DNA from 2 places in the Ferdinandcohnia jepli genome. Region 2 is predicted to be linked to the other one. Evidence: a T-box and tRNA genes for the amino acid it is inferred to sense, from the RefSeq annotation. Region 2 holds a T-box; the other holds one or more tRNA genes.
The links. A T-box is a leader RNA that pairs with one kind of tRNA and senses whether it is charged. The one in region 2 lies ahead of AB3M96_RS03440 (valine--tRNA ligase), so its partner is inferred to be a tRNA-Val.
Positions count from the first base shown of each region.

Region 1: it encodes a tRNA-Val, which carries the amino acid that the T-box ahead of AB3M96_RS03440 (valine--tRNA ligase) is inferred to sense. The anticodon was not compared.

Region 1 covers NZ_JBFOKR010000024.1:2,565-19,068, forward strand. Annotated here, with positions in the region: gene AB3M96_RS20725 (MFS transporter) at 1-736, opposite strand, end outside; gene AB3M96_RS20730 (ATP-binding protein) at 949-2,259, shown strand; gene AB3M96_RS20735 (SOS response-associated peptidase) at 2,271-2,948, shown strand; gene AB3M96_RS20740 (spore coat protein) at 3,593-3,889, opposite strand; gene AB3M96_RS20745 (hypothetical protein) at 3,882-4,091, opposite strand; gene AB3M96_RS20750 (spore coat protein) at 4,249-4,458, shown strand; gene AB3M96_RS20755 (spore coat protein) at 4,473-4,835, shown strand; gene AB3M96_RS20760 (zinc-dependent alcohol dehydrogenase) at 4,855-5,994, shown strand; gene AB3M96_RS20765 (hypothetical protein) at 6,280-6,645, opposite strand; gene AB3M96_RS20770 (M20/M25/M40 family metallo-hydrolase) at 6,828-8,093, opposite strand; gene AB3M96_RS20775 (DoxX family protein) at 8,252-8,758, opposite strand; gene AB3M96_RS20780 (hypothetical protein) at 9,067-9,267, opposite strand; tRNA gene AB3M96_RS20785 (tRNA-Val) at 9,436-9,508, opposite strand; cyclic di-AMP (ydaO/yuaA leader) riboswitch at 9,676-9,824, shown strand; gene AB3M96_RS20790 (dicarboxylate/amino acid:cation symporter) at 9,974-11,203, shown strand; gene AB3M96_RS20795 (alpha/beta hydrolase) at 11,329-12,054, shown strand; gene AB3M96_RS20800 (YjcG family protein) at 12,184-12,699, shown strand; gene AB3M96_RS20805 (GNAT family N-acetyltransferase) at 12,707-13,132, shown strand; gene AB3M96_RS20810 (YetF domain-containing protein) at 13,301-13,975, shown strand; gene AB3M96_RS20815 (hypothetical protein) at 13,989-14,231, opposite strand; gene spoVIF (sporulation-specific transcription regulator SpoVIF) at 14,384-14,638, opposite strand; gene AB3M96_RS20825 (YjcZ family sporulation protein) at 14,799-14,930, opposite strand; gene AB3M96_RS20830 (hypothetical protein) at 15,033-15,260, opposite strand; gene AB3M96_RS20835 (DUF421 domain-containing protein) at 15,343-16,209, opposite strand; gene AB3M96_RS20840 (S8 family peptidase) at 16,463-16,504, opposite strand, start outside.
Region 2 covers NZ_JBFOKR010000002.1:284,992-301,495, forward strand. Annotated here, with positions in the region: gene AB3M96_RS03395 (type IV pilus twitching motility protein PilT) at 1-469, opposite strand, end outside; gene AB3M96_RS03400 (GspE/PulE family protein) at 482-2,134, opposite strand; gene AB3M96_RS03405 (VanW family protein) at 2,160-3,425, opposite strand; gene AB3M96_RS03410 (hypothetical protein) at 3,466-4,311, opposite strand; gene AB3M96_RS03415 (prepilin-type N-terminal cleavage/methylation domain-containing protein) at 4,512-5,708, shown strand; gene AB3M96_RS03420 (PulJ/GspJ family protein) at 5,720-6,154, shown strand; gene AB3M96_RS03425 (type II secretion system protein) at 6,168-7,226, shown strand; gene AB3M96_RS03430 (sensor domain-containing diguanylate cyclase) at 7,268-8,992, opposite strand; gene AB3M96_RS03435 (bifunctional folylpolyglutamate synthase/dihydrofolate synthase) at 9,080-10,393, opposite strand; gene AB3M96_RS03440 (valine--tRNA ligase) at 10,460-13,102, opposite strand; T-box leader at 13,156-13,380, opposite strand; gene AB3M96_RS03445 (hypothetical protein) at 13,579-13,770, shown strand; gene ysxE (spore coat protein YsxE) at 13,789-14,832, opposite strand; gene spoVID (stage VI sporulation protein D) at 14,925-16,151, opposite strand.

The sequences.
Region 1 (16,504 bases), on a different contig from region 2:
TTGGATCTATTGATTCAGCCAATAGAGGAATTCCTAAGTTATGAGAACTTCCTGCAAATGCCCCCACTAAGAAAACGATATTTAGCATTAATAATAGCGGCGCTAACTTTACATATAAATAAACTTCCTTTAAGTCATTACCAATACTCTTTAGCTTTTCCTTTATACCACCTAAAGCTTTTGCGCTTTCATAACTTGTAGTTTCCCATTTTATTTTTACTAAAACTAATGCTGAAATTAAATAGGTTGCTGCGTCAATCGCTAATGTTGCTTCATAGCCCAGGACATCGGTAATAAGACCCGCTCCAATAAATCCTCCTACTAAACTAATGGATGTTAATCTTGCGATAAAAGAATTCGTTTGTAATACTTTATCTTCACCAAAAATTTGTGGGATTTCTGATTGGAAACTAACCGTAAAGAAACTATTGATTAAACCTATTAAAAAGGATGCTACCAAAATAATAACAGGCTCTGGAAATGGAATTAACATGATTATTAATATACCCCTAGCTACATCACTATAAATCATTATTTTCCGTCGATTATAACGGTCTGCAAGTATTCCTGAAAATAAACTAGCCATTACACCACCCAGTGTACGTGCTGCCATCGTCGCTGCTAGCCATCCAGGACTACCTGTTGCAGCAAAAACAACAACATTTAAAACAATATTATCCATAAACATTCCGAAATCAGATAACGCTTTTACATATAACAATAACTTTTTCTTCATGAGGTACTCCTTAGTTTGTAGGTAAATTTCTCACCTTATTTTAATTCGCATTGAAATATTTCGCAATACGAAACTTCATTTGGGTACATGTTTTTCTTTTTTGCAAAAACTTGTAGAGTCATAGAATTGTTTGAAGGATTATGTATAAAAATGTAGAATTTATAATAGTCGGAAAATTAATGCTAAAGTATGAGTCGAGGGGTGCTTCAAATTTGCTTGAGAATATAGGTCATGTGCTCTACCATGTATTGATCGTTATTTTCCCTATACTTGTTTATTACCTAATGGTTCTTCGTAATAATATTTCCTCAAGTAGTTTATATAAAGGAAAACTGCTCGGCATGATTTTTGTAATTCTCTTATTAACAATGTCCTTCCCAGTTTCATATGCAAATGGCTTTGAATATGATTTCCGCATTATCCCCATCATAGTTGCTTTTATATATATTGGATTTTTCCAAGGGATTACAACTGTTTTTATTATGCTTGTCTATCAGCATTTATTAAGTGAGAATACACTTTGGGTCTCACTTCTTAACTATGCGATCATTACTGCAATCTTTTACTTTTTAACAAAAAGCTTTAAATCTTTTATTGTAAAAAACAAACTAGTTGCAATTAGCATTCTTTATTGGATTATCGCATTAACCCGAAGCATAACTCTCATCTCTAAGGATCAATTTGATCATCTGTTCATCATGATTATTTTTTCACTAATCACCTGGATCACTCTTTTAATCGTTATACTTCTTATTGAGAATCTACGACAACAAATGCTTTTACAAAAAGAATTACGACGTTCTGAAAAGCTAAATATTATTAGTCAATTAGCTGCATCAGTCGCTCATGAGGTTCGCAATCCAATGACAACAATTAATGGCTTTTTACAATTAATTAAAAAGGATGAAAATATAACGGATAAGCAAAGGAACTATATTGATATTTCTCTAACAGAATTAAGTCGGGCTCAAGCTATCATAAATGATTATCTTTCCTTAGCAAGACCAAACACTAAAGAATCTCAAGTAGTAAATTTAACTGAGGAACTCACTAAAACGATAGAATTAATGTCCTCATATACTAATATACAAAATATCGAAGTAACTTCATCAATTGAGAAATCACTATTTGTAAGCGGTAATACAGATGAAATTAAACAAGTTCTCATTAATTTAATAAAAAATGCAATTGAGGCAATAACTAGTAACGGTAAGGTTGAAATTAATGCATACACTAAAAACAAATTGATTATTATTGCCATTTCTGATAATGGAGTAGGTATGTCGAAGGAACAACTAGCGAGAGTAGGCACACCTTTTTATTCAACGAAAGAAAAAGGAACTGGAATTGGTCTTACCATATCGTATCAAATCATTGAACAAATGAAAGGTAGAATAGTTGTTGAAAGTCAGCTTGGCAAAGGTACTACCTTTACTATTAGGTTACCTATCCACAGTATGATAGCTAATAATGTAACAAGTATTCAGAGTGGAATTGTTACAAACATAAATGATTTAAGATAAAGGTGATATAAATGTGCGGGAGATTCACTCTGTTTGCAGAGTATAATGAAATAATCGATCGATTCTCAATTGAGGCGGCGATAGATGCGGGCTTGTATGTACCAAGTTATAACATTGCACCTTCTCATTCAGTATTGTCAGTCATAAATGATGGGAACAAGAATCGATTAGGGTTTCTACGTTGGGGACTTATCCCTTCCTGGGCAAAAGATGAAAAAATCGGCTATAAGATGATAAACGCTCGTGCTGAAACCATTTCTGAAAAACCAAGTTTTCGTCAGGCTTATAATAGTAGACGTTGTCTAATAATCGCAGATAGTTTTTACGAATGGAAACGAAAAGACGATAAGACGAAAATTCCTATAAGAATAAAACTTAAGTCCAATAAAATGTTTGCAATGGCAGGTATTTGGGAACGTTGGACCTCACCATCCGGAGATACAGTATATTCATGTTCGGTGATTACAACAGAACCAAATGAATTAATGAATGAGATCCATGACCGCATGCCCGTTATCTTAAAAAAAGAAGATGAAAAAACATGGTTAAATCCTGCTATACAAGTTTCTCCTGAGATATCAAAGTTATTAAAACCATTACCAGCACATCTTATGGAAGCCTACGAGGTATCATCACTCGTAAACTCTCCACGTAATAATTCACCAAATTTAATACAAGAGATATGTTAAATGACAAAGGTATTTTTCTAAGAAAAAGAAAAATACCTTTTTTTATGTTTTTATGTAATTATCAAATTTTATGTTGTGGATAACTTGCAGTACAGTTATCCAAGTCCAGCTCCAGCGCCTAGCCAGTTTTCCTACCTGAATAAACTTCTTCGAGTATCTTGCGCAAAAGCTTTGCTTTTAAGCAGCTAGAGGTCGCTTCACCCCTCCTGCGGCGGCAACACTAAGGAATGCTTCGTGAGGATAATCCCCGCAGAAAAAAAGCTTTGCTTTTTTTTCGAGCCTCCTCACTGAAATGCTGAAGCGGCTTGGTCAGAAACGAGGAAATTGGAGACTCCGACAAAAGAGGCATCTTTTGCCTCTGACGGAGGGGTTGAAATTTCTCTAGTTTCTAGCCGCTGAAACTGGACAAGTCAGGGCTCCGACGCACAGGACGTGCTAGTGCCGGCGAAGACATAAGGACGTGGCGACATTAGCCGGCCAGCGCTTGTCGGACTTGCACAGGACAAGGAAGGCTACGGCAGCATAGACATCGCACGAAGAAAATCGCAGCATTTTCGAGTATGTGCTGACATCGACGTTCTCCACAGGACGTGGCGGCTATTTAGTCGATGTTCCTTTTTCCAAGTCGCTTGCGCTTTTGTTCTTTACTCAGTTAATTTCATAGCGGTTTCGGTAATATTTAAATCTGCTTGAAGTTGTTCACGGAGGTCATTTGGATGATACACTCCTTGAGTAATCATATAATTTGTTATATTTTCATGTGTTTCAACAGCAATTCGCAGTTGTTCACGTAGTACCTGTTTTACAGAAGGAGTGTACGTTTCGGTAATTGCAAAAGCAATATTACGAATGCCAGCTTTTGTTGAGATAAGAAAATCAGTTGCAATGACCTTATCTGTCATGCCGCCCATCCCCATAAATTTCTTCATTAAATCATTCATTGTTCTGGCTCCTATCTGTAATTAATTGTTGAAGTTGAGTTATGAATTTTCTACCTGAATCAACATCATTAGATAAGATGGCACGCAGCTGTGGATCTTGAACCAATTTACTCATTGTAATGGATTTTGTTATGGAAAGGTTTTTAAAGGTTAAGAGTTCATGTACTTCCAAGGTTTCATGTAGCCCCATGTAGTGTGTCATCGTTAATCTCCTTTCAAATCATCTTAGTTTTAGAGTGCCTACGCCTCGGTAACTTATTCCCTTTCACTCTTTTACTAATTTTGGAATTTAAAAACTTCCTTATATTGAATGATTATTTATTAAAAAAGGTCATCCTAAACTAAAAGGAGTGACAAAGATGGAACAACATGCGTTAGGCTATCACGAAACAATGGATACTCATGAAATGATAAATTTTAAAACAATCTGTTTAGTACGTTCGAAGTTAATGCAGGGAATTTGTTTTGACAATGATTTAAAGGCATTAATGGAAAAGGATGTAAAACAATCAATAGAGGATATTGAAGAGCTAAAAAAATTGTACGAAAAGGCTAGAACAAAACACTAAGAGGTGATAATTAAATGAACCAAGATTATCTTGATCCCAAGTATGCTGAAGGTATGCCCAAGATGGCTGATGCCTCGTTTGCAATGGATTTTTTATTATCTGTAAAAACTGGAATCCGTTATTATTCAGTGGCCCTAACGGAAACAGCTAATCCAGAATTGAGGCAAGCATTATTTAGTCAAATGGATAGAGCTATCGATCTGCACCAAGAAATTTCCGAACTAATGATTAGTAAAGGATGGTTATACCCAAATGATGTTGAAAAACAAATAGAATTAGACATCAAGTCTGCAGATATGGCACTAGCAATTGCCAGAATGGAACTCTTCCCTAACGACACTGATAGAAAAGGTACGTTTGCAACCCCTAATAAATAGATTGCAGGAGGAAAAATACATGAAAGCTGTTACATATCAAGGTATTAAAGATGTAGCCGTCAAAGAAGTGGAAGATCCCAAAATACAAAAAGCAGATGATATTGTAATAAAGGTTACGAGTTCAGCTATCTGTGGTTCAGATTTACATTTAATCCACGGTATGATTCCAAACACCCCCGAAAATTTCATTATTGGTCATGAACCTGTTGGGATTGTAGAAGAAGTTGGTCCTGAAGTAACCAACCTTAAAAAAGGGGACCGGGTTATTGTTCCTTTTAATATGAGCTGCGGTAAGTGTTGGTATTGTAGTAATGACTTTACCAGTCAGTGTGACAATGCAAATGAGCATGGAGATATGGGTGGATTCCTGGGATACTCTGAAACGACTGGTGGTTTTGCTGGTGGTCAAGCTGAATATTTACGAGTACCTTATGGAAATTTCACGCCCTTTAAGGTACCGGAAGATAGTGAATTAGAAGATGAAAAGCTTGTACTACTTGCAGATGCTGCCTCAACAGCATATTGGACTGTTGAGAACGCTGGCGTAAAAAAAGACGACACAGTTATTATTCTCGGTTGTGGTCCCGTTGGCTTATTAGCCCAAAAATTTGCTTGGCTATTTGGAGCCAAACGAGTCATTGCTGTTGACTATGTTGATTACCGTTTACAACATGCAAAAAAGACAAACAACGTAGAAATCGTTAATTTTGAAAGTGAAAAAAATATCGGAAATCATTTAAAAGAGATTACTCATGGCGGAGCAGACGTTGTAATAGACTGTGTAGGTATGGACGGTAAAATGTCTCCAATGGAATTCTTAGCTACTGGTTTAAAACTACACGGCGGAGCAATGGGAGCAATTGTTATGGCTGCTCAAGCAGTACGAAAGTGTGGAACAATTCAAATTACAGGTGTTTATGGAATGAGATATAATGCATTTCCATTAGGTGATATTTTCGAACGAAATGTGCAGCTGAAAATGGGACAAGCCCATGTTATTCCTGTAATTCCTAAGCTTTATAAGCTGATCTCAGATGGCAAATTTGATCCAAGTGACATTATTACTCATGTGATCCCATTAGAGCAAGCAAAACATGGATATGAAGTTTTCGATACAAAGACTGATGATTGTATCAAAGTTGTACTAAAACCGCATTAGCTTTATGCAATAACGAAATAGACCGCCAAAATAGCGGTCTACTTTCATTTATCAAATCTATTTCGTTTCGCAATATTCAAAAGAGATTTTGAAAGACTAAAAAAAATAATTGGGATTGAGAGGATGATTAACAGTAGTACCGAGTTCGTCTGTAACCACACAATCAAAGTGGCACCCCCTTTGTTCAGGGTATGCCAGGTACATTTAATCCGTTTCTATTAAACACCCATTTTTATTTATTACTTAGGTTTTGAAAGTAGCTATATTTAGTATACATTCCTGTTACTAGTACCTATGACCATAACCTGGATATCCATGTCCTCCACCAAAACCTTTATGTCCAAATCCTTTTCCAAATCCCTTTCCATAACCTTTGCCGTACCCTTTTCCATAACCCTTTCCATAACCACCAAACCCTGGACCGTAACCATAGCCTACTCCAGGGTAGCCGATTCCATAACCACCAGGGCCGAATCCACCAAAACCAGGGCCACCTGGATATCCATATCCTCCATATCCTCCATATCCTGGACCAAGTAATCCTGCTCCTAAATAGCCTATACCAGCACCTAGTAACCCTGCCGCTAATGGTCCAACTCCATAACCGATATTTCTCTGATCTTCTATATATGGTGTCATATATCTATACATCTAATTGCTCCTTCCATCTTTGTATAATGACAGTCTATATAGCTTATTACATATATACTATTTTGGACTGGGCATTCATCCTTTTATCACAAGGTTGGTTAGTTTGCCTATAGAAAGTGTGTTGGAAGGTTATATACCCTCACGCTATTAGTAGTTAGTAAAAGAAAGAGAGTGCTTCACCCTTACCTTTTTGGTAATAGTGGTTGTGTTACATGTTCAACTCCGACAAGACCTAGAATGGTTAGGAATATCCCTTGAACACCGTAATAAGCATCGGTAGGATCATAGAATTCCTCGAGGGTATGACAGCCACCAAAATCTCCCCCTCCTCCTAATGTAACAGCCGGTATTCCTAGACTAATAGGCACATTTGAATCTGTGCTACTAGGAGAAGTTAAAATTGGTTCAAAACCAATACCTGCAGTCGAAGCTAACGCTACTTGAACAATAGTACTATCTTTAGCTTGTGAACCTGCTGGCCGATCTCCTACTAATGTAATTTCAACTTGTATCTCGTCCGAATCCCATCGTTCATTCTCTTCTACAGCTGCTTTCTTTATAATAGTAAGTACCTTTTCTTCTAATTTTGCTAACTCTTCAGAAGATGTGGAACGTAAATCAAGCAGCATTTCTGCACTTGCAGATATCGTATTAACGGATGTTCCACCATTAATAATTCCAACATTAAATGTTGTTTTTGGTTCTACTGGTGTTTGAATGTCACTAATTTTAGAAATAGCCCTTCCTAATGCATGAATAGCGCTTGGTTTACCAAAGTCTCCAAAACTATGGCCACCTTGCCCTTTATAGGTAACACTATATCTTCGGCTTCCTGTTGCAAGATAGGTGATTCGTTCTGGACTACCTGGTTCTATTGATATAAAACCATCAATGCTTTGGTTATTTTCGAAAAGTGCTTTCACACCATTCAAATCCCCTAATCCCTCTTCACCAACAGTTGCACCAAATATAATATCACCCATAGTATGTATACCCGTTTTTTCAAACGCTCTAAGCAAGGTTAGAACAGCAGCTAACCCTCTACCATCATCCGCTATACCCGGGGCAAAAATTTTTCCATCTATATGTTTTGCTTTAACATCTGTGCCAGCTGGAAATACAGTATCTAGATGAGCACAGACAACTAATTTAGGGCCATTACCAGAGCCTTCTCTAATACCAAATACATTTCCTTGATCATCTGTTTTTACATTTGTTAGCCCATATTGTACTAACCTTTTTTGATAATCTAAACCTCTTTCTTCCTCTTCGAAAGTTGGTGCCGAGATTTCGGTAATCTCAATTTGTTCTTTAGTCGTAAACTCGTTATCTTGTTTAAGGAATTCTAATCCCTCTTGAACTTTCGCATCCTTTAGTAGATCTTCTATTGTTTGTAAGGTTAAATCGGAAACAAATTCTCTTGGGCTGTTTTGAGATGATTGATTCATAGATATCCTCCTCTTAAATTATGTCTTATTTTATCTTCTAATAACTTCCGGGAGATATCAACTTTCTTTATATGAAATAAAGATTACTATTCATGCTCCTACGTTTTTTAACTAACACGAAAAATGGACCCATGACTGGGTCCATTCTTATTACATGGTTATTTAGAAACTGCCACTGTCTTGTCTTGTTTTCTACCAATAACCTTCTTAACAAAAGGTATTACATAGTAATCAAGACCAAATTTACCAGCGTTGCTTCCTGCAACTAGGATAAAAATTGTTAGTAACACCATTTGTGGGTTTGTGCTGGTTGTTCCAGAGAACATGAACGCGAAGTTCATTGTAATACCCATTAGTGCTGAGAAGGTTGTGAATAAACCTAAGATTAATGCTATACCAACTAGTAACTCGCCCCAAGGTACTAATACGTTGAACAAACCAACGTTTGGAATTGCAAATCCGTCTAGGAAGCTAGCCCACCAGCCTTGAACTGCTGGATGATCTCCTGTCGCCTTTTGTATAGCCCCTTGTAAAAATCCACCTGCATCAAAACCACCTACGATTTTCCCCCAACCAGATGTGATCCACTGATAACCTAAGTAAACTCTTAAAAACACCATAATAGCTGCTGCAACTTTGTTTTCTCTTAAAAATGTATTCATCATTTTATTTTCCTCCCAATCCCTTAGGATTTGATTAACTACTTTATACTGTAAGTATAGTGTTAACAGGAAAAATAAAATATCGGGGAACATCCTTATTTTGCAGGTGTTTTATCCTGAACTATGTTGGCTATTTTTCCTTACTCTAGACATTCTTTCCCTGATTGATAGCTTCCCTTTTTCCTGAGAATAACTAGGGTATTTTTAGAAAAAAGCATTTGACTATCCTGTTCGAATTGCTATGTAAAAACAAAAAAAAAGACTTGAAAAATAAGTCTAAGAATCTCCAGTTCAAATTCTATTTAGTTTTATTAATTTGTTTTTTTAGGACATTTCATAAACTCATTATAATAAACGTCAAACATTATCTTTTGGTAATACCTCACCAAATTAGAGTAGTTATCTTCGTAGCGATATTTAATTAATCTTTTGTTTGACTCTTTTGGTTGATATTGATTAGGTGTACTTGGACTTTGCTTGATATTTTTCTCAATTCCCACAACTTCTCCCATACTTTAAACACTCCTTATTCTCTTTTACTGTCTTTATATGATGAAATTGTCTATGGGACACTTTAACGTATAAAAATGAGTAAAACACCCAGCTACCTTTTTATTATTTCAGACTTTGTTATATGGAAAAAGGCCACAACCCTTTGGGATTGTAGCCTTTAAATTAGATGATTCCGACTGGGATCGAACCAGCGACCTCTACCCTGTCAAGGTAGCGCTCTCCCAGCTGAGCTACGGAATCGTATATAAGAATTATTCATAATATACCTTCGAATGACTAGTTTGTCAATAATAAACAATAGTGAGTCTACGGGAAATATTAACAACACCATTGGTTGCGAAAAAGTGTTAAAATGTTGACATAAAGCTTTTCTATGAGCTATAAATATATTACTAAGGCAAAGCACAATTTAATATTCGCTGAATTCCCAATTTGGGAAACGGGGGAACCATAACGTGCATAAGGGCACTCGGGGTGAATCCTTTTTTATAAAGGTAGGAGAAACTCTTCATCCGAATCCGACAGCTAACCTCGTAAGCATCTGGAGAGAGCATAGTTCTGCATTTTTTTGACTATTTAAGCCACGAGCCTACTCTCGTGGTTTTTTGTATCTTAAAACTTTCTCCGCTACGAAAAAATGCTGTCATTACCTTACCTTATGCTGCCAGGATAAATAGAAAACTACTTTTTAAGAGGAGGTAATTTATGTCACTAACGAAAAAAATCTTACTCGGTTTAGGTTTAGGTGCACTTGTTGGTTTTATTCTTAATCTTACTTCACCGGCTTTATTCGAGGATTTAAATTATTGGCTATTCAAACCACTAGGACAAATTTTCTTAAATCTTATTAAAATGCTTGTTGTTCCAATAGTCTTCATTTCTATTACTCTAGGAGTTGCTGGTCTCGGTGATCCCAAAAAGCTCGGAAGAATTGGTGCTAAAACGATTGGCTATTTCTTAGTTACAACCACTATCGCAATAATTATTGGTTTGTCCTTAGCTGCTGTTATTCAGCCTGGAGCAGGCGGTAACTTCCAAACTGAAGGCTTACAATATGAAGGTCAGACAGAAGCACCACCTATTATGGAGACCTTACTGGGCATTATCCCGACAAACCCTGTTGAAGCAATGACACAAGCGAATATGTTACAGATAATAGCATTTTCAATTTTTGTGGGATTGGCTCTAACAGTACTTGGTGATAAAACGAAAGGGATCCTAAATCTCTTTGAGCAGGCAAATGAAATCATGATGTATTTAGTAAATCTTGTTATGAAGGTTGCTCCATACGGTACATTTGGATTAATTGCAACTGCAATTGGTAGCCAAGGTTATGATGCAATTAAAGCAATGCTATCATATTTCCTAGTCGTTCTTGGCGCTTTACTGATTCATGCTTTCATAACATATGGAGGAACAGTCGCGTTACTAGGCAAAATGAATCCAATTGAATTTTTCAAAGGCTTTGCACCTGCGATGACAGTTGCGTTTAGTACGTCAAGCAGTAGTGCAACCTTACCAGTCTCAATGGAAACTGCCCAAAAGAATCTAAAGGTGCCAGAACCAATAAGTAGCTTTGTTCAACCTTTAGGTGCAACGATTAATATGGACGGTACCGCCATTATGCAAGGGGTAGCGACAATTTTCATTGCACAAGCATGGGGAGTAGATCTCTCTATGGTCGAGATTATTACGGTCATTATAACTGCCGTACTTGCAAGTATCGGTACCGCAGGCGTTCCTGGTGTTGGATTAATAATGCTTGCAATGGTATTAACATCTGTTGGTTTACCGGCAGAAGGTATTGCGTTAATTATCGGTATTGACCGCTTACTTGATATGACTCGTACAGCGGTTAATATTACAGGTGATGCTGCATGTGCTGTTTATGTAACTGAGTCAGAAAAGAAACATTCAGGAGAACAAACTGCTTAAAAATTATGGATGTAACGACAGGGTTCTCCCCTGTCGTTTTTTCATTTAAATAAACATACCGTAATACGTTATAATAACAATATGAGTTTTACTAGATTTCAAGTCAGGTTGGAGGATTAGAAATTATGAGTGTTAATAAAGGTACTGTTAGGGAAATGACTATACATAGCAAGATATTACATGAAGAAGTTGAACTTATCGTTTATTTACCCGCTGCTTTTTCACCTCTCTATAAATACAATGTTTTAATTGCGCAGGATGGAAGAGATTATTTTAACCTTGGGCGAATGGCCAGAGTCGCTGACGACCTTCTACATTCTAATCAAATTGATAATACGATTATTGTTGGTGTGCCATATAAAAGTGTTGCTGACCGTCGGGAAAAGTATCATCCCAAAGGCGAAAAACACGAAATGTACAAACGTTTTCTTGGTGAAGAACTTGTACCGTTCCTGGATAGTGAGTTTCCTACTTACCAAATAGGATTAGGTCGAGCGTTAATTGGTGATTCCCTCGGAGCTACTATTTCACTATTAACAGCACTCGAATATCCAAATACATTCGGGAAAGTTATCCTTCAATCTCCTTATGTGGATGATGAAGTTTTAGAGAAGGTCGAACACTATCAAGGGTCTCAACTCGAAATTTATCATGTAATTGGTACAGGCGAAACAGAGGTTAAAACAACGAATGGTGAGGTTTCTGACTTCTTGACTCCGAACCGGGAACTGCGAAAAGTTATCGGTAAAAAAGGGTATCCTTATTTTTATGAGGAGTTTGACGGTTCACATACTTGGACATATTGGCAACCAGATCTTCCAAGAGCTCTAGCCTATATGTTAAAAATGTAAGATTTAGCTTATTCAAATATATTATCACCTATAAAACTTTGGTATAATGGAATTACTATTTTTGGTAGTAGGCTAACACGAGTTAACATTATTAGCTTATCAATACATATTCTCAAGGAGGGTCTACAAATGAAGTACGGCATTGCACTCTTTCCATCCAAACAACTTCAAGATTTCGCAAATTCTTATCGTAAACGTTATGATCCACATTATGCGTTAATTCCACCACATCTGACATTAAAGAATGCATTCGACGCATCTGATGTGGAAATTAAGGATATCTCTAACAAACTTGAGGAAATTTCAAACCAAATTAATCCGTTTCAATTGAAGGTGTTAAAGGTTAGCTCCTTTTATCCGGTTAATAATGTTATTTATTTAAAGGTTGACCCAAACAGTGAGTTACTTAAATTGCACGAAGCACTTCACTCTGACTTTTTTCCAGAAGAACCTGAATTTGCATATGTACCACATATTACAATTGGTCAAAAGCTTTCTAGTGATGAACACTCTGACGTGTATGGACAACTTAGAATGCTGAAGGTTGAACATGAAGAAGAGATCGACAGATTCCATTTGCTTTATCAATTAGAAAATGGGTCTTGGACAGTATATGAAACATTTCGTTTAGGAAAGGGTCGTTAATTTTCAAATGGAAGCAAAAATCGTTACAAACAACAAAGAAAAAGATGATGCATTTACTGTAAGAAAAATTGTTTTTGTTGATGAACAAAACGTACCAATGGAAGAGGAAATTGACCAATACGAAGACAGTGCGACTCACATTGTACTTTATGACAATGGAGAACCTGTGGGAGCTGGCCGTTTTCGTGAGGTTGATGGGCTTGGAAAAGTCGAAAGGATTTGTGTTCTTGCCTCTCACCGCAAAAAAGGTGCAGGAAACATTATTATGACTAAAATTGAAGACCTGGCAAAAGAACACGGCTTAAAAAAATTAAAACTAAATGCCCAAACACATGCACAAACCTTTTATAAAAAACTGGGCTACGAAACAGTATCAGGGATATTCATGGACGCTGGAATTCCACACGTGACCATGACAAAAGAAATAAACTAAATGGGACAAGGGGCAGATACCTTGTCCCACCATTATTTTCAACTACGCTTCTTTTCCAATTCCACAATCATCCTTCTAAAAAACTCCTAATCATTTTTTCAGTATATAAAAACACGTTTCCTAGGATAAAAAAAATACACATGGTCATCCTACTAATGGGGTGAAGTGATGGATTATTTTAGAATCGTATTAGATTTAGTTTGTGGTCTATTAGGACTGCTCATCCTTACAAAAATTCTTGGAAAGACACAAATTACGCAAATAACTCCCTTTGATTTTATTTCAGCACTTGTTTTAGGTGAACTAGTTGGAAATGCTGTTTTTGATGATAAAATAGGTGTTTTACAAATTTTATTTGCCGTTACAATCTGGGGAGTTTTAATTTATATTATTGAGGTAATCACCCAAAAAATTGCAATTACAAGACCTTATCTTGAAGGAAAACCCGCAATTATTATACATAAAGGACAAATTATAAAAGAAAAGCTGAAAAAGAACAAACTTGACATTAATCAATTACAACATCTTCTACGCTCAAAGAATGTATTTTCTATCCGAGAAGTGGAATATGCTATTCTTGAAACGGATGGATCAATTAGTGTGCTAAAGAAGTCGTCTTATGAACAACCAACTCGCCAAGATTATAATATGGAGGAGAAAAAAGTTAGGCTGCCTATAACGCTTATTAGTGATGGACAAATCATCAATGAAAATTTGAAAGAAAGTGGATTTACTGAGGAGTGGCTTATTTCTGAACTTCGAAGTAAAGGAGTAAATAGTTATAAAGATTTATTAATTGCAGAGTGGCTTGAAGAGGACGGCTTGTATATACAAACATACTAGCCCGGCCTCTTTTTTATATGGTTGCATCATATAATAAGCCAAGACCTGTAATTTGTGCTCGAACTTTCTCATTGTTTGGTTTAGGAATCCTTCTTTGAGGCAATCTTGTATCAATACGTTCATATTGATTTTTTACACTAGTATGTAAGGTAATAGGGTTAACGTGATGAAGCCTAAATTGATTGGTCTTATAAGATGTAGATCTATTAACGTACTGTGTATATTGTTCATGGTTAATTGGTAAAATATAACCCATGATAATCCGCACTCCTGTCTTATACTGTCTACTAAATAATTATGGTAAGGGATACATTAATATGTATTGTCTACTATAGAATTCGTACAACCCCTCCCATTTTTGGGGTACTAAATGAAGAAGGCCTGACATATCTCGCCAGACCATACTCACTACTTTTTATTAATCATTTTTGCAATAGTACCGAAGTCCATTTTCTCATTACCATTAACAATACTCTGTACAATCTTATCTTCAAGTTGTTTATTAACAGGTTTGTTGGCAATATGAGAAACTTTTCTAATGACTGACCTTACTGTTTTTTCGTCCTTAAAATTTGCATTTTGCAAAGAGTTTGCTAGTTGAAATACATCCTGCATATTAACGCCAGTTTTCTTTTCAATATTTTTAAAGAAGTTATTATCCATTTCAGAGCCTCCTTACATTGTGTTATATTCTATGACCCTTTACTGTAAGTGGTGCTGAATATCAGGTAATTCGTAAAACTGTTTTGCTTATATATAGTTGCTGGAAAAGTGAAAGTACGAGCCCTAAGACTCGTACTTTATAGGGTTTCTAATTCAGTGATTAGTTGTAGAAAGAAGCACCTACAATAATTAAAAGGATGAACAACACAACGATTAACACGAAAGTTGAACCGCCGTAGCCTCCGCCGTAGCCATAGCCGCCATAGCCGTAACCACCATATCCGTAGCCCATATTTAGCACCTCCTCTTAAAAGAGTACATTATAAAATATGTTTAATAGTCGAAATGTGTGAGGACAAGAGCACAGGACATATGCGGAAATTAAGTAAGATAGTTATTTCCCAAAGGTTTTCTCGTGTTCATGTTGTTGTTTTGCTAACCACTTATCGAGCTGGTCAAATCTTGCTTCAATGTCCCTTTCGAAGCTTGCGCTTTGCTGATCAAGTTTTTTTAGTCCCTCTTCATTTTTAGATGCCCATTTATCAAGCTTTCCTTTTGCCTCATCATGGTCTTTGTAATAGTCAGAAACAAAACGATCTAGTTCTTTATCGAATTTACTCATCTCATCACCTCTAAATATTTCACAACGTCCACTACTCCTCTTTTTTATAAAATGAAAAAGACAGACGTATTGAGCCTGTCTTCTACGTTTTATTCTTATTAATCTGAGTTAAGGAATTCTCAATTAAATTCAATTCATTGACATGCTTACTATATATCTCTTTTACTTCGGCTGATTCTGCTCTAAGGATATAATCTTCAAATTCAGTCTTACACTTTTTAATAGAATCGATTAATTGCTGCTTTTCAGTTTGTTTTGGTTTTATGATTTGGTCATCATATAAATCCACAGTAATTTGATTGTTTTGATCTATTTGGGCCAAAAAGATATCTTCTGCTTTAATACCCATTGTTCGGAGTTCACCTTCGAGCCAACTTTTGTCTAAATCTATAGTATTCAATGGCTCTTCTAAAATTTCCCCATCCATAATTACGGTTTGCGGTTCTCCCCCTTTTGTTGGTTTACTATTTATATCACCAAAAGTAAGAGGTTGTTTATTCCTATTTAAAAGTACACTTATATCTCCACTCGGTTCTAAAGCAGCAAATTCAACATCAGCAATTTGAAATACCCTCTTTTTCCGTAGCTGTTCTAACAATTCGTCTGCTGTATATTTTTCTTTAGCAAGATGATCTTCAAGTATCTTGCCATTTTTAATAAACACAGTAGACTTTCCTTCCACAAAGTCACTAAATTTTTTACTCTTCAAAGATATAAGTGATATGGCCAATGGAACTAAGAGCCAAATTAGGATACTTGTGATTCCTGAAGCAAGATCTAATTCAATATCCATTGATATATCTGCGGCAATACTTCCTACGGTAATACCTAAAATGTATTCAAAAAAAGACAGCCTTCCAAGCTGTTTTTTACCAAGGAGTTTCATGATTAAAAATAAACCAATTATTACAGAAAATGACCTGATACCTACCTCGACCCAATTCGGCATGCCTTTCACCTCAGCAAGAATATGTGGAACATGTAATTTCCTATCTATATTACAATTATCTCCATTAATCAAATTCATAGTCTACGTATAAAAATTCCTATCGTCTCCACTATAAAATAAATTTAGAAAACTCGGCGATTGCCGAGCCTATAGACTACAGCAGAGGCGTAGTTGCACTTATGCAGATAGGGAAAGAATTTTAAGCTTTTCCTATCTGCAAAAAAACCAAGGAATTACCCTTGGTTTACAGTTTCTACTTTATTGCGTTTTGTGCATTTATATAGCCAGCGCCATA
Region 2 (16,504 bases):
TATGCTTACTCATATTTTGATTCATATAATTAATCATTGCTGCCATAGTTGAAGATTTACCGCTACCAGTTGGCCCCGTTACAAGGATAAGTCCCTGGGGTTTTTCTGAGACCTTTTTTATAATCTGCGGCAAGTGGAGATCATCAATTGTTGGGATATGGGATGGTATCACACGAAAGGCAAGCGCAATAACCCCTCGCTGCATATAGGCGTTTACACGGAACCTTGATATTGCAGGAATTCCATATGAAAAATCGAGTTCTCCTTTATCCTCAAATACAGACCACATATCTTCGGGGATTATCCCTTTCGCCATCTCTTCTATCATTGGTGGCTTCAATATATCTTTACCGTATTTCTTTAAATCACCATGGATACGGAAAACTGGTGGTACACCAGCCGTGATGTGAATATCCGAAGCCTTTAGCTCATGAGCTGAGCGTAAAATAAAATCAATTCTATCCTTCATTACACAACCCACCTAATCAGCTAATGTTACCCTTAAAATTTCCTCTGTCGTTGTTATACCTTGCCTAACTTTTAACAAGCCATCGTCAATTAAGAAAATCGTTCTGTTCTTTATTGCAATTTCTCTAAGTTTAGTGAAAGATTCTCCGTTCATAATAACTCTGCGCATTTCATCGTCTATCTCTAGCAGTTCATGAATGGCAACACGTCCTTTATAACCTGTCATATTGCAGGTTCCACAGCCTCGACCACGAATGATTTTATCAATTTTTATTCCTCTTCTAGCAAATATCTCTACTTCTCGTTTTGTAGGTTCATGTGCCTCACCACAATCTCGACACACTCGTCTTACGAGACGTTGCGCAACTACACCACTTAGAGACGAAGCAACTAAGAATGGCTCTACTCCCATATCTACTAATCTAGTAATTGTACCTAGTGAATCGTTTGTATGAAGAGTACTTAAAACCAAATGCCCAGTTAATGATGCTCTAACGGAAACTTCAGCTGTTTCCTTATCACGAATCTCCCCAACCATTATAATATTAGGGTCCTGACGTAGTATTGCTCGTAAACCTGCAGCAAAGGTCATTCCAACATTTGAATTAACTTGGATTTGGTTAATTCCATCAAGCTGGTATTCTACTGGATCTTCAATCGTGATGATATTTACATCTTCAGAGTTTAAATTATTTAAGGCAGCATACAATGTAGATGATTTACCGGATCCAGTTGGCCCAGTAATTAACACTATTCCTGTTGGACGTTCTATTAAGCTAAGGAAACGTTGTAGATTTACTTTATTAAATCCAAGAGAATTAAGGTCATTTAACGCATTACTTAGATCCAAGACACGCATTACTATCTTTTCACCATATACAGTTGGAAGTGTAGAAACACGCAAGTCAATCGGATGAAAGTCCAGATTCAACTTAATCCGGCCATCCTGAGGCACACGGCTCTCAGTTATATCCAAGTTTGACATAATTTTAATACGGGCTGTTAAGACACCTTGCATATTTTTAGGTAAGGAACGTTCAGTTCGTAGTACACCGTCCACCCTATACCTTAATATTACTTTTGTTTCCTGTGGGTCGATGTGTATATCACTCGCACGTTGCTGAACCGCATTTTGCAAAATTTGATTTACCAATTTTACTACTGGTGAGTCATCATTCGTTATACGTTCTTCTTCTACTTCTTCAACAGTATCGTCCTCAATATCGATGCCATCACCGATATCATAGAACTTTGTAATAGCTCTTAGTATTTCATCCTTAGTCGCAATCGCAGTTTCAATTTGAAAGCCAGTTTTTAAACGTAGGTCTTCAATAGCAAAAAAGTCCATAGGGTCTGCCATTGCTACAAATAGCTTGTCCCCTTCCCGCTTTAACGGAATAAGCTTATAGCGTTGAGCAAGTTGCTTTGGGACCATTGAAGTGACGGCTGGATCAATTGGATATCGAAACAAGCTTACATGTGGAATACCCAATTGGAACTCTAACACTTCAATTAGTTGTTGTTCAGTTAAATATCCTTTTTGTAATAAAGCATCTCCGAGTCTCTGAGTTTCAGTTTTATCACGTAATGCCTCTTGTAGTTGTTCTTCAGTAATTAAACCTGTTTCAACTAACAAATCACCAATCTTTTTCCTTACTTTTTTCATGGGTGCTCACCCCTCTACAACATGTCTATTTTTCAGTGTTTTCTTTATCCCATAAAGAACCATCATTCTCTAGTTCCGATTCTTCGTCTTCATCAATTGTAGGAGTATCATTTTGATCCTGTAATTCATCAATAATATCCGCAATTAGTTCTTCAGGATCAAACAGACCATGAACCTCAACGCGATGAATTGGTTTATAATAATCTTCCGCAAGCTTAACCTTATCAAGCTCTTTATTGCTTTGCTTAACTAAACGGGAGACGGTGACAAGCACTCCGTCTTTACCCTTCTCTTTCACTTCAGATTTCCCGTATTTAACTAAACTTGAGTATTGTTTAATCGTTTTTGGCTTATATACTTCTTTTTCACCCAAAATTATTTCATACTCATTAGGTAGCTTTGCTCCAATTAGCTCTAGTTGTAATCCTTCTCCTGTTAAAGCGAAGGTTAATTTATACTGGAATGGATTGATATTATAAAAAATTAAATCTTTATTTCCATCTATTTTTGCTTCATAGCCTAGTTTTGCATATGCCGGCAACTCATCACTTATATGTCTCTCGATAATTTTAAAATTTGTAGGTAGAATTGTTTCGTAAATTCCTGTTGCGATAATACTTAATGCTTCATCTGTAAAAGCAAGTCCGTTCGTCTGGGCAACAAAATCTGATAAAGAGAATGATTGTGCCGGGCCAATTTCAATAACGCCAACGTCCTTCACCCATTTATTCACTTCAGTCTCGTCTTTAATATTTGAAATAGTCGCTTTTGAAATAACCTGAGTCTCGTCGACAATAATGTAGCTAACTAAATTGATTTCTAGCGGTTCTGGGTCCAATCGACCTGCCTTTTCTGTTAAGACATTGATTAATTCCTCGTGTTTAAAATCATCTAAGTTTTTCTTGGCTAATGTTTGAACAGCCATTTCTAAACGCTGTTTATTAATAACTGAAGGAAACACATTTACTGTACCGTTTGATGCAGCTTGTACTATTTGATCAATAGGAAATACAAAAAGCTCATCTTTTGTGAGCACTTCTTGATTATCTCCGTTAATGATTGTTATATTACCAACGGTATTCCATTCTGTAATTTTAGCTCGTAGTAAGTTCTTAGCTTCATCTTTTGTCAACCCTGAAACGTCCACTGGACCAATCATCGTGCCTTCGGTAAATAGTTCTCCAGAGAAATATGTACGATACGTACTAGCACCCACATGTGAAAATGTAAAAATAAACAAGACACATGCTATCATTAAGGCAAATATTTTAATTTTAAACTGATATCCCACACTTGTTGCCCCTTTCTATCAGGCTACCGTTCTTCTATTTTTATTTTCTATCGAAACTTAAAACCTCTAACGTTTCCATTTCTGATTCAGAGGAGATTTCTTGTTCCTTATTCGCTATATCATCTTCATATGTTTCATTTAATACAACTTCAAGTTCCTCAAGATCTGAGAAAAGAGGATTTGCTTCGAAATCAATGGGTACAGTTTCTTTTTGTTCAACAAAGTCTGTGTTTTCTTGAAGAATTTCGTCTATATTATGTATGAAGTCGAGACTTCCTACATCTTCTTTATCTTTATCTTCACTTTTATTGGTCTCAATCTCTTCATTTATTGAAATTTCATTTAGCCAATCTTGTTCCTCAAAACTATCATCTATTGAAACGGCAACTTCCTCATGAACAGAAACCTCTTCCTGTACTTCATAGTTTTCAACGAAATCAATAGTAGAATCATCTATAGTCTCATCAACTTGGTCATGGTCTGGAACTAATTCATCTATGACTTCCTCAGTTTTGATATTGTTTTCATTGTCTTCAGTATTAATAGTTTTATCGTTGCCAACAAACTTTACAGGGATAAGTTTTTTGGATTCCACTTCTTGGTCTTGAATAAGTAGTTCCTTTTTTCTACTTGTCATTGACTTACTATTTTTAGGAACTTGCTTTTTAATTTTATCTACTAGCAAAGTAAAAACAATAACTAGTAAAATAGTAATAAGCCCAAGCTGTAGCTTTCCTATAAAAGGCTCAGCCACAATACCTACAATACCAAGACAAAAAGATAGTAACAATATCACAAATTTTGTCAGTGGTCTAACACCTAAAGGAAGCAGTAATATAATAGGAATAAGGATAATAAAAGCGATGCCAGAAAAGATATAAGTCACAAATCGTTCCACCTTTATAGTTATTAATGCCCATTTTACAAAATTATCTATATTAATCTACATTTTATCTTATAAAACCAAATTATTAAAGACGAATCTACACGAAAATTGTAAAAAAATGAAAATTTAGTAAACATATCTCTACATATGAGATAAGTTGTCGTATAATAATAGAAAGTAGGCAAAAAGTAGGTGAATATATGCCAAAAGCACGGAATCAAGGTTTTACATTAATCGAACTACTAGCTTCAATAGTAATTATTACAATAATACTTACGGTTTTCATGAAATTCTTTTCACAGGCAATTATGTTTGCTAATCAAAATGAGGAGACACTAACTGCATCTAATGATGCTAGAGAAGTACTATCTTTACTTCAAGAGAATCATAGATCAATAGATGTTCTAAAAAGCATTACTGAGAATGGTGGAATTTATAACCCGGACGGAACAGTAAAGACAAACACAGTGATCACAAATACCGATACGTTAAAAAAACTTTTAAATCCATGGAATGAAATGAGTGGATTGGTTGTTGACGATATAAAATTGTCTTTAAAAGACGGACCAAATAATCTTGTAGAAGTAAAAGTGGAAGTGATGACACCTGATGATAGTAAAGTTCTATCCGAAACATTTGGATATGTTCCAAAGAAAAGAACAAATACAATATTTAATCTTTCAGAATTACCAAGTTCTTCTGCTAAAGGAAAATTAAATATTTGGACCGGTTTAACTGAGGAGTCAATTTTTATAGAACCTGATACCTACGATATTGCTTTTCAAATGAAGAATTCAAATCATAACCGTTTTTCTTCGATTACTTTTACAGAAGATGGTGATTCTTCCTATTACTCTATCAAGAGAGAGATTGATGAATATACGATTAAAGGAACACTACTATTTAGATCACCACATAATAATGGGGGATTCGGCATATTAGTAGACGGTACTTTAATGAAACCGACTGACACAATTAAATCACAAACTGAATACTTAAATGAAAATGGCTTTATGATATCGGTGATTCCCAAAGATAATCAAGTCCATTTGAGTCTTCGTAAGGATGGCAAAGAAGATACTTCATGGATTAAAATTACAAAGCAAATTGCAATGCAAACTGGTACAAGTATAAACTGGCAGTTACCTGTACAATTAGAAATTAAAGTACAAAATGCGTATTCAATTAACAACTCCCTTGACCCATTGTCAACCACGAGAGTATATACCATGGTTCTTGCACAGGGAAGTACAGTGAAAACACAGCCGATACTGTTTCAAAGCGACACTATTAATTTAGCAAAAATAACGTCATATGATTATTATTCCAAATACATTGGCCTTAGGTTGTGGAGTAACAGCAGTACCAGTTTTAATGAAATAAAAATATTCCGCTAGAGGGGAATGTTATGAAGAGTATTGATAATCAAAAGGGATTTACACTAATTGAATTACTTGCCTCTCTGGCCATCTTTGCTATTATTGCAGGTCTTGGTACTGGAATTTTACTTAATAGCATGAATTATTATGAAAAGAGTAAGAATAAGCTTTCTCTAGGACAGGAAGCGAATATCCTGCTTAGTCAAATAACAAACTTACACCAGACATCTGATGAATACGTACTCTCCTTTAATTCAACAACTGGTGAAGTTAAATTGAATTCTGAAAAGGTGGGTAAGCCCAATCTTTCCTATGAAATACTTGCTGGAGCGAAGGACTACTCAAGCTTTTCTGGTGACCTCCTTGTTAAGACTGACCGACCTTTATATATAAAACTCAATGTTGAAGATACAGAAAACTCGTTATCTTACAGTGTTAAAACAGTGATAAATCGGAAGCAATAAGGAGGGAATTACCATGTATTTTAGAAATGAAAAAGGAAATACACTTCTATATGTCCTTGTTACAATAACTTTACTTTCAGTATTTGGAACAGTACTTTCAGCGCAAGCCTTAAGCGGTTCAGAACAAGTACAAAAAACGGAAAGTTTTCAGCAGGCAACCGATGCGGCAGAAATGGGTATTGATCATTTTTATAGGGATTTTAAAGTGAAAATTAATAATGTTGATTTAAGAAATAATACTTGTACAACAATAATCAATACTGCAAATACCATTATCAATTCTAAAACAATTGATTCTAATACTTCTTACAAGATTACTTTTGATTCTGACCCAAGTAAGAATTGTTGGTTTAGTCCAGATGAAGGGAAGTATAAATTTAGCTTTTTAAGCACTGGCTACATTAACAAAAACGGAACACAGGTCTCTGACAAAACTTTAACTGCAACGTTCCCAATACAGATTAATAATCTTTTCCCACCTAAGCCTGAAGGGTTTGACGATTGTGGAAGTGCAAGTGAACCATGTATTCCCACAGGTACTAACACTTATACGTATGACAAAGCTTATTTTCCAAATGGATTGACTATCGCTGATAAATCAACAATCATTGCAAATAGTATTTATACAAATGGAGATTTAAACATTAGTGGTTACAATAATACAGATGAATTAAGAATTAAGCATGATTTATTCATAAACGGTGGTTCCCTCTTCCATAACCATGCAGACGCTATTGTTGAAGGTAACTTTTATTTGAATGGAACCTTCCAAGAGAATAACCATGGAGAACTTATTGTAAAGGGTAATGCTTACTTCTACCAAGACATTTTAACAAAACCACACTCCTTTATCTGTGTAGAAAAAACCTTAACACTGTCTGAAGTAACAAAAAATGTCTTAGGTGTTACTTTACTTGGTCCAGGACAAACATGTGATTCCATTAATAGTGTAGGAAACGGCAATGGAAATGAAGTTACAGGGGTATATGCTAAAGAAATTAGGATTTTTAATTCCGATGAAAATATTTTAATTAATGACAATGATTTAGAAGTTGATTATACAGGGAATTAAGCATACGTAAAGAAGCTCATATCGCCTAGATATGAGCTTCTTTATTTCACATACTCCGCAACCCTATTCCTGCCCGCCTGCTTCGCCCCAACATACATAGCACGATCAGCATGACGTAGGAGCTCAAGCGAAGTTTCTGCATCATATGGTGCAGTTGCGAATCCAATGCTCGCCGTGATACGAACCATTACTCGCTTTTGACTTTGGTTCAAATCATCTTCGATAGTAAATGGCCGATTAGAGATCATTTGTCTGATCGTCTCGGCAAGTTCATAACATGCACCCTTTTCTGTATCCGGTAATAATATGACGAACTCTTCTCCTCCATACCTTGCGACTGTTCCTATGTTACCAATTAGATGTTTAAGTCGTAAAGCTAATTCTCTCAAAACATCATTTCCACTTTGATGTCCGTAAGTGTCATTGATGGCTTTGAAATGATCAATATCTAATAGTATTAGTGATAGTGGTCCAGTTTTATGATTGTCTAGTTTTTTGAACTCTGTTTCTAGTACTTGTTCAAAGTACCGGTAATTGTAGACTCGAGTTAATGAACATATCTCACTTTTACTCTTGGTTTCTTCATGATGTCTAGCATTTTCAATTGCTACTGCTAGATATGTTGATAGGATATCAACGATCATTAACTGGTACTTTTCATAGCTTCGTCTTTTGTTTGAGGCTAGTGCAAAGACACCTACCACTTGTTTATTTCTTATAACAGGAACACAGATGACACTCTCAGCCGAATCTGGTAAATAACCTTCAGTTATATCTCTAAATTCTTTTTTCGTATTATAAAGGATTGCTTTCTTCTCTTTCCATACCCTACCTGCAATACCTTCTCCCATTCGTAGAGGAGGATATGATTGGTCAGTTTGATTATCCGTAGAAAAACTTCTAATTACATGAAGTTCCCTATCCTCCACAACATCAAGTATGTATGCATAATCAACAGGGAGCATTTTACAAATTTTTTCTATAAACACATCTAGAACCTCTTCAACCTTTAATCTTCCTGCAAGTTGATGTCCAATTTCAGATGCTTTTTGCAAATAATCATTAATTCGTTGACTAGAATAATAGAGTCGTAACATGAATGACAAACTAACAAGAGGAATTCCAACGTAGAATAATGCTATTAATCCAACTTCAATATATAACATGTATAAGACAAGACCTACTGGGAAATGCAGTAAAATAGTTGCGCCTTCCCAAATGACATCATTCGTTATAAATGGTTCTTTTTGAGGATTCTTTGATAATGTAGCTTTGATCACACGTAACAACGCATGGTTAGTGATAAATCTAGTAATCTGATATCCGATTACAGGGATCAAGAATCCAGGAGACGACATATCAATTACTCCATGTGTTCCACCTAGTAAATAAAAGACCACTGCTGCAAGAAATGAAGTTAAAAAGAATAAAAAGGAATTAAGTGGTATCCGGTATGAATCCTTTACTCCAATTCTTACTCGAATTAACAATAATACTAAAGCAATTTGTGTAATTAAGACTTCGATAAATAATCCAAAGAAGAGGAAAATCGCTAGAGTAACACCCTCTGTAAACATAATAGGAACATTGTTTACAATGATAGGTAAAGCAGAGATTAGCCCAGTAAGTAGCAAGAAGCTTATAATATCGATCTCAAATCCAGCAAATACTGGTTCTGTATTCTGATACAATAACCACATGCTTATAGGAAATAGCAAAAACCATGCTAACCAAAGGCCATGTCTAACTCTATTACTTACCTCCATCACGTTTTCCTCCTCTCATTTACATCCTATGATTATTTTACCAAATTTTCAGATACATGTCTTCATTTTAGTTCTTTTTTCCTATCATTAATTTTTAGTTGATAAGATATAATGCCGTACATTTGAAATAAAATAAAGTGACCCAGTTATTAGCAACACTTCATTCTCACTGTTAGAAAGCTTATTCTTACTTATTTCAATTGCTTCTATCCAATTCTCTATGACACGTATTGAATCACTAGCTGATGAACTTTCATATAGGTCTTTTGAACTAGCTGCTCTCGGAAAGTCAAAACTAGTAAAAGTTAATGAGTCAGCTACTTCTTCAAGCTGAGATATCATGTTATCTAGTTTTTTATCCTTCAATGCACTAAATACAACATGGACTTTCTTATCTGATAAATGTGTTTTAATAGTATCCACCAAGCTCTTAATTCCCTCTGGATTATGTGCACCATCAATGATAATAGGTGGTTGTGTTGATATTTGTTCAAACCGTCCTACCCAGTTTGTTTCTTCTAATCCTTTAAGAAGTTCCTTTTCTGAAATCTTCGCTACACCTTCCAGTACTAATAACTTAATTGCCATAACAGCCAAGCTAGCATTATTTACTTGGTGTGCCCCCTTCATTGATAAGAAGAGATTTTTATATGTATCGTTTGGTGTCTTAAGTGAAAAAAGTTCTCCTTGCTCAGAAGGCTTATGATCCACAATAAAGAAGTCCTTGCTTAATTGATAAAGAGCACTGTTTGTCTGTTTTGCCTTCTGGCTTATTACTTGAATAGCTTCCTCTTGATCAACAGCTGTAATAACAGGCTTTCCCTCTTTAATAATCCCTGCTTTCTCACTTGCAATCTCAGTTAATGTATCACCAAGGATGTTCATATGATCATACCCAATACTTGTAATAATTGAAAGCATCGGTGTAATGACATTCGTTGAATCAAATCTGCCTCCTAGTCCGACCTCCATGATGACAAAGTCTATTTCAGGGTTTGTACCAAAATAATAAAGTGCCATAGCTGTAATGACTTCAAATTCAGTTGGTCCACCAAGGTCAGTTTGTTCCAATTCATCAGCTAATGGTTTGATAACTTGTAAAAGAGAAACAATCTCTTCATCACGAATCGGTTTTCCATTCAAACTGATTCTTTCATTAAAGCTTTCAATATAAGGAGAAGTAAATGTACCTACAGAATAGCCTGCCTGTTGTAAAATGTTTCGAAGATAGCTAACTGTAGAACCTTTACCATTAGTTCCTCCAACATGAATTGCTTTAATTTTTTTCTCTGGATGGTTGAGTCGTTCCATCATCCACTCCATCCGTGATAAGCCGGGCTTTATACCAAGTCTTAATCGACTATGAATCCAAGATAATGCATCTTCATATGTATGAATCATTATTTGTTCCTCACTTTATGCATAAGTAGAGACGAATCTACTAGTAGATTCGTCTCTTGTGTATCCTTACCCTTTTAATTCTGTAATTCTTGTGCGAACTGCATCACGTTTTTCGATGTAGTCCTTCTCCTTAGCGCGCTCTTCTTCGATTACTTTTTCAGGAGCTTTTTTAACAAAGCCTTCATTGCCTAGTTTCTTTTGAACTCTTTCAACTTCTTTATCAAGCTTTTCAAGTTCTTTTTCCAGGCGTTTGATTTCTTCATCAATATTGATAAGTCCTTCAAGTGGAAGAGTCAATTCTGCTCCAGTTACAACCGCAGACATTGCTTTTTCTGTCGAAGAAATCTCCGTTGCGATAATTAATTCACTTGGATTACAGAATCTTTCAAGGTATGAACGATTACTCTCAAGCTGTTCCAATACCTGATCATCTTTTGCCTTTATGTGAAGCTTAATTTGCTTACTCATTGGTGTATTAACTTCGGCACGAATGTTTCGAACTGAGCGAATGATATCTACCAATAAACGCATTTCTGATGCAGCGTTTTGATCAGTATACTCTTCTTTAACTACTGGCCAGTTTGCAATTGTTATGGATTCGCCATGATGTGGCAGGTTCTGCCATATTTCCTCGGTAATAAACGGCATGAACGGATGTAAAAGTCGCATTGTGTGATCTAATACATATGCCAAAATTGAACGAGTTGTTTTCTTAGCTTTCTCATCTTCACCGTATAGAGGAAGTTTTGCCATTTCAATATACCAATCACAGAAATCGTCCCAAATGAAGTTGTAAAGTACGCGACCAACTTCTCCAAATTCATACTTATCAACTAGCTTTGTAACAGAAGCAATTGTTTCGTTCAAGCGAGTTAAAATCCATTTATCAGCAACAGATTTTTCTCCAGTAATGTCGATATCTTCATACTTCATATCGCCCATATTCATCATTGCAAATCTTGAGGCATTCCAAATCTTATTTGCGAAGTTCCAAGTTGACTCAACTTTTTCCATACTGAAACGTAAGTCTTGACCTGGTGAACTTCCTGTTGATAAGAAGTAACGTAGAGAGTCTGCACCATATTGAGCAATTACATCCATTGGGTCTACACCATTACCAAGAGATTTACTCATCTTACGCCCCTGTGAGTCACGTACTAAACCATGAATGAGTACATCCTTGAATGGACGTTGACCTGTGAACTCAAGACCTTGGAAGATCATCCGAGATACCCAGAAGAAGATGATATCATAGCCAGTTACTAATACATCTGTTGGGTAGTAACGCTTGAAGTCTTCTGCATTTACGTCTGGCCAACCCATCGTTGAAAACGGCCATAACGCTGAGCTGAACCATGTATCTAAAACGTCATTGTCCTGTGTCCAGTTTTCAATGTCTGCTGGAGGCTCATGATCTACATGTACTTCTCCAGTTTCATTGTGATACCAAGCTGGAATTCGATGTCCCCACCATAATTGACGGGAAATACACCAGTCACGGATGTTTTCCATCCAATGTAGGTATGTTTTTTCAAATCGATCAGGTACAAATTGTACTTTTTCTTCCTGAGCTTGAAGCTTAATTGCTTCATCCGCTAATGGTTGCATTTTTACAAACCATTGAGTTGATAAATATGGTTCAACAACAGCACCACTACGCTCACTATGACCAACTGAGTGCATATGATCTTCTATCTTGAAAAGGACACCTTCTTCTTGTAGGTCCTTTACGATTTGTTTTCGACACTCAAAACGATCAAGTCCTTGGTACTTTCCTGCATTAGCATTCATTGAGCCATCTTCATTCATAACTAGAACGCGCTCAAGATTATGTCTGTTTCCTACTTCGAAGTCATTTGGATCATGTGCTGGAGTTATTTTAACTGCTCCAGATCCAAATTCCATATCTACGTAATCATCGCCAACGATAGGGATTTCTCTACCAACGATTGGGAGAATAACAGTCTTGCCAATTAAATGCTTAAATCGTTCATCTTCTGGATGAACAGCAATCGCTGTATCGCCTAGCATTGTTTCTGGACGAGTTGTTGCAATTTCGATATGACCGCTTCCATCTGCTAACGGATATCGCATATGATAAAATGCACCTTGAACATCTTTATAGATAACTTCAATGTCTGAAAGAGCAGTCTTTGTAGCAGGATCCCAGTTAATAATGTATTCACCACGGTAGATTAGACCTTTTTTATATAGAGTGACGAAAACTTCACGAACCGCTTTTGAAAGACCTTCATCAAGTGTGAAACGCTCTCTTGAATAATCTAATCCAAGCCCCAGCTTTGACCATTGTTCACGAATATGACTTGCATACTCTTCCTTCCACTTCCATGTTTCCTCTACGAATTTTTCACGACCTAGATCATAACGTGATTTTCCTTCTTCACGTAGCTTTGCTTCCACCTTAGCCTGTGTTGCAATTCCTGCATGGTCCATTCCCGGTAACCAAAGTACATCATAGCCCTGCATTCTTTTAATACGGGTTACGATATCTTGTAATGTCGTATCCCAAGCATGACCTAAATGCAGTTTACCAGTAACGTTTGGCGGTGGAATTACGATTGTATACGGTGTTTTGTTAGCATCACCAGTTGCTTCGAAGAACCTTCCGTCTAACCAATACTGATAACGTCCCGCTTCAATCGCTTGCGGGTCATACTTGGTTGATAATGTTTTTTCTGTTGTTTCCATATGATTTCCTCCTTACTAGTACCTAAAAAAATAAAAAACTCCATTCATCCTATTAAAAGGACGAATGGAGTTAATTCGCGGTACCACCTTTTTTCATAGATATGTTACTATCTATGCTCTCAATAAAGATAACGGCTCTTCACCGGCTTTTACTACTGAAGATTCATAAAAGCTACTCATGGGCGACCTTCCAACGTAACAGTCCTAAGAAATCTCCCAGCAAATGATTTCTCTCTCTGAAGGTGTGACGATGTACTCTTCCCAATCCATGTAATTAAGATGATTTAATTTATTATATAATCTACTACAAATGTTACCTAATTGCAACCTCTATAGTCAATAAGGTTAACCAAGTTTTTACTACTTTATTCATATGCAGAGTCAGCGTGACAAACTTTTTTAAAACATTTAGCGGAACTTTTCATGATTCCTAAGCATAACCTAATTATAGGAGTTCTCGAAGGGAGCGAAACACCATGAGAAGACGAATTCGAAAATATGGCTATCCTCCATGGCTGCGATATACTCGTGATGTTTGTGCACAGTTTATCATTCCGATTGTAATCGTACAGGGAGTCCGAACGATTTTTCTACCAACATCGTTTGATGTCATATTCCTAGCACTTCTAATAGTATTTGCTGCTTCATTGCATTTAGATTGGATCTAAAAAAATCCCATACAGCGCCTATGTATGGGATTCTTCTTCTTCAGTATTTAATTCTTCTTGCTTTCTCTTATCTTCTGCCTCAAGAATCTTTACAGCTACATATTCAATGTTTTTGGTAAGCCAATAGGCTCGTTGTAACTGTTGGACATGCTCTCTCTCACTTTTGGTTCTATTTTTCTCGTAATTTTTAATACAACGATATATTGGTTCAGGGTATGATAAATAGCTTAGAAATAAATAAATCTCTTCATCTCGTAACGGATTGTGTTTCCGATATGTTTCATACCATTCAACACAGTTTTCACATAGAGTTGGATATGTTTTTAATAATCGATAATAAAGACTCACTAAGTCATTAACAGGATTCCCATAAGCTGATTTCTCAAAGTTAGATAGATACCCTTTTCCATTATCATCAAAGAGGAAATGTGAATCAGATAAATTTCCATGGGTGAGTGCGGTACGGAAGGTCTTACTTTCTTGCACTTTGTCATACCAGCAATCAAGTTGATTATGTGCAAACCGACTAGCAAGGCTAACCTCATAAAAATACGTGCAAAATTGTAGTTCAAAGGGGGACATATACCATTTCTTTTCAGCTTGTTCTACGAATGACTCGAGATATTGATTTTGCTCCTCCCACTGATTAACAATTCCCTCAAAATGACTCGTAATTTCATCCTCTTCTATTGTTTGTTTTCTCGATGTAGTAAGATGAACCCTTGCTATCTCCTTAAAAATCACATCATTACGTGTGACACGGTCAGTTGGTTCATGGTTCTGTATCCACGGCATTAAATAATGATAGTTTTGACCGTAATAGACGAGATACATTCCATCTCTTGTAGGATAGATCGGTACCGCTCTCGTATAGCCCTGTTGAAATAATTGCTGAAGAAAGACTGGAAAATGTAAATTTATTTTCTTTGTTATTGTTTTAAGCGCGAATACACCGTTTCTCGTTACGACCTTCTTTATCTTTCCATGGTCTTCTATATGTGTAGGCTGCAAATTATATTTCTTTAAGATGGGCCCATAATTTCCGACCTCATTCTTTGCCATGAGGACCACCCGCTCTCTATACCTATTTATTGATAGTGTTTCAATCCACTTAAATAACAAAACAGGTGAGGGAGTGCCTCACCTTATTTCCTTTAAATATTTACCTGAACAGGAATGTATAAAAGCTGTCCTTCTGATAAAGAATCTTCATTTAGGGTGTTTACTCGTACTAATTGCTGAGTAGAGATTTCATAGCGCTCCGCAATTTTATCTATCGTATCACCACTTTGAACAATACAAATCTTCATTGTTGTATGTTCTTCTACTTCATCTCTACCAAATATTTTCGTAAGAAGTAATTCATTTTCGCTTCTTGTAGAAGATTGATTACTAGCTTCTGCAGTTTGCTCTTTCTCTGATCTTTCCTCAACTGCTGTTACAGTTTCTTTATTAGGGTTATCTGATCCGAAAGTAAGCTTATTATCATGTCTTGCTTTAACCTCAATTTGTGGTGTTAGAGTAGCCACCACTTCTTCTTCCTTCTCCTCTATCACTTCCTCGACTTGCTCTTCAACAACCTGTAAAAGTTCCTCAGGCTCCTGATATGCCTCTCTTCTCGCTTCTACTTCAAAAGGTACGAATAAATCATCATCAGCTTCTTCCTGGTGCGAATTATTTGTTTCACTGACCTCTTCTACCTCTTCATTCTCTGGTTTATGTAGCACTACTTCATCTGGTGATTGCAGTACTACTTCCTCTTCCTCGACTTCTTCAGAAACAGGTTCTTGCTCTGCCCTCACTTCTTCAAAAGTCTGTTCTTGTACAGGTTCTTCCTCAAAAGAACTGCTCCGAACGAGCTCTAGCTCTTTTTCAGGAGCTTCGACCTCTTGAGATGCCACAGGAAATGCTTCTCTAGCTGGCTCTTCAACAGGATCATCTGGTGGTGGTGTGGTTTGCGTAACATTTTGAATTCCACTTATAGACAAATCCGCAATAATTTGCAGACAGCCACGTTTTGGAAGTTCATAATCAAATGCTTCGATAGATACATATACTTCATCAAGACTCTGAACACGGTTTTGAGGAATCGTGATGTCAACAGGGAATCTATGATTTAATACACTGATTCCGTCTTCACGAGTTTTCACCTCATTTACGAGTCTTACCGACGTAAAGTCGCGTTCTTCCTCTTCAGAAGCATTTTCATCTATTCGATATTCACCAGTTAGTTGTAATGCACCGCGAATGGACACATATTGATCATGCTCTTGAATCACAATATCTGGATCAAGAGAAATTGAAACAAGCTCTGAGACTTCCTGTCCCTTTTGAAACCAGACTGATTCCTCAACCGAAAATCGTAAGTTTTCAGATGACAAAGCTACTCCTCCTTTCAGTCCCCTTCTATACTTATTTACTATGACATTACAATTTTTATGATGATTTTAAGGGAATTATGATAAGTTCTTTAAATAATATGTGGGAGAACAAAATATCAGTAGATAAAGTGGAGGCTGTAATGAATTGTTAATAGTGAAGAATTGTTGATTTTTGAAAGTACTTACGAATAATTTTAATTAATGCCGAAATAATCCTGAAAACAACCGAATTAATTTATTTATGTTGAATTGAGAACATTATTGTCGGATTCTCACGCTTTATTGCCGAATTCTTCTATCCAGCTCCTATTACAGCAGGAAAAGTAGCCTTTGAATGCAAAAAAAGACAGACC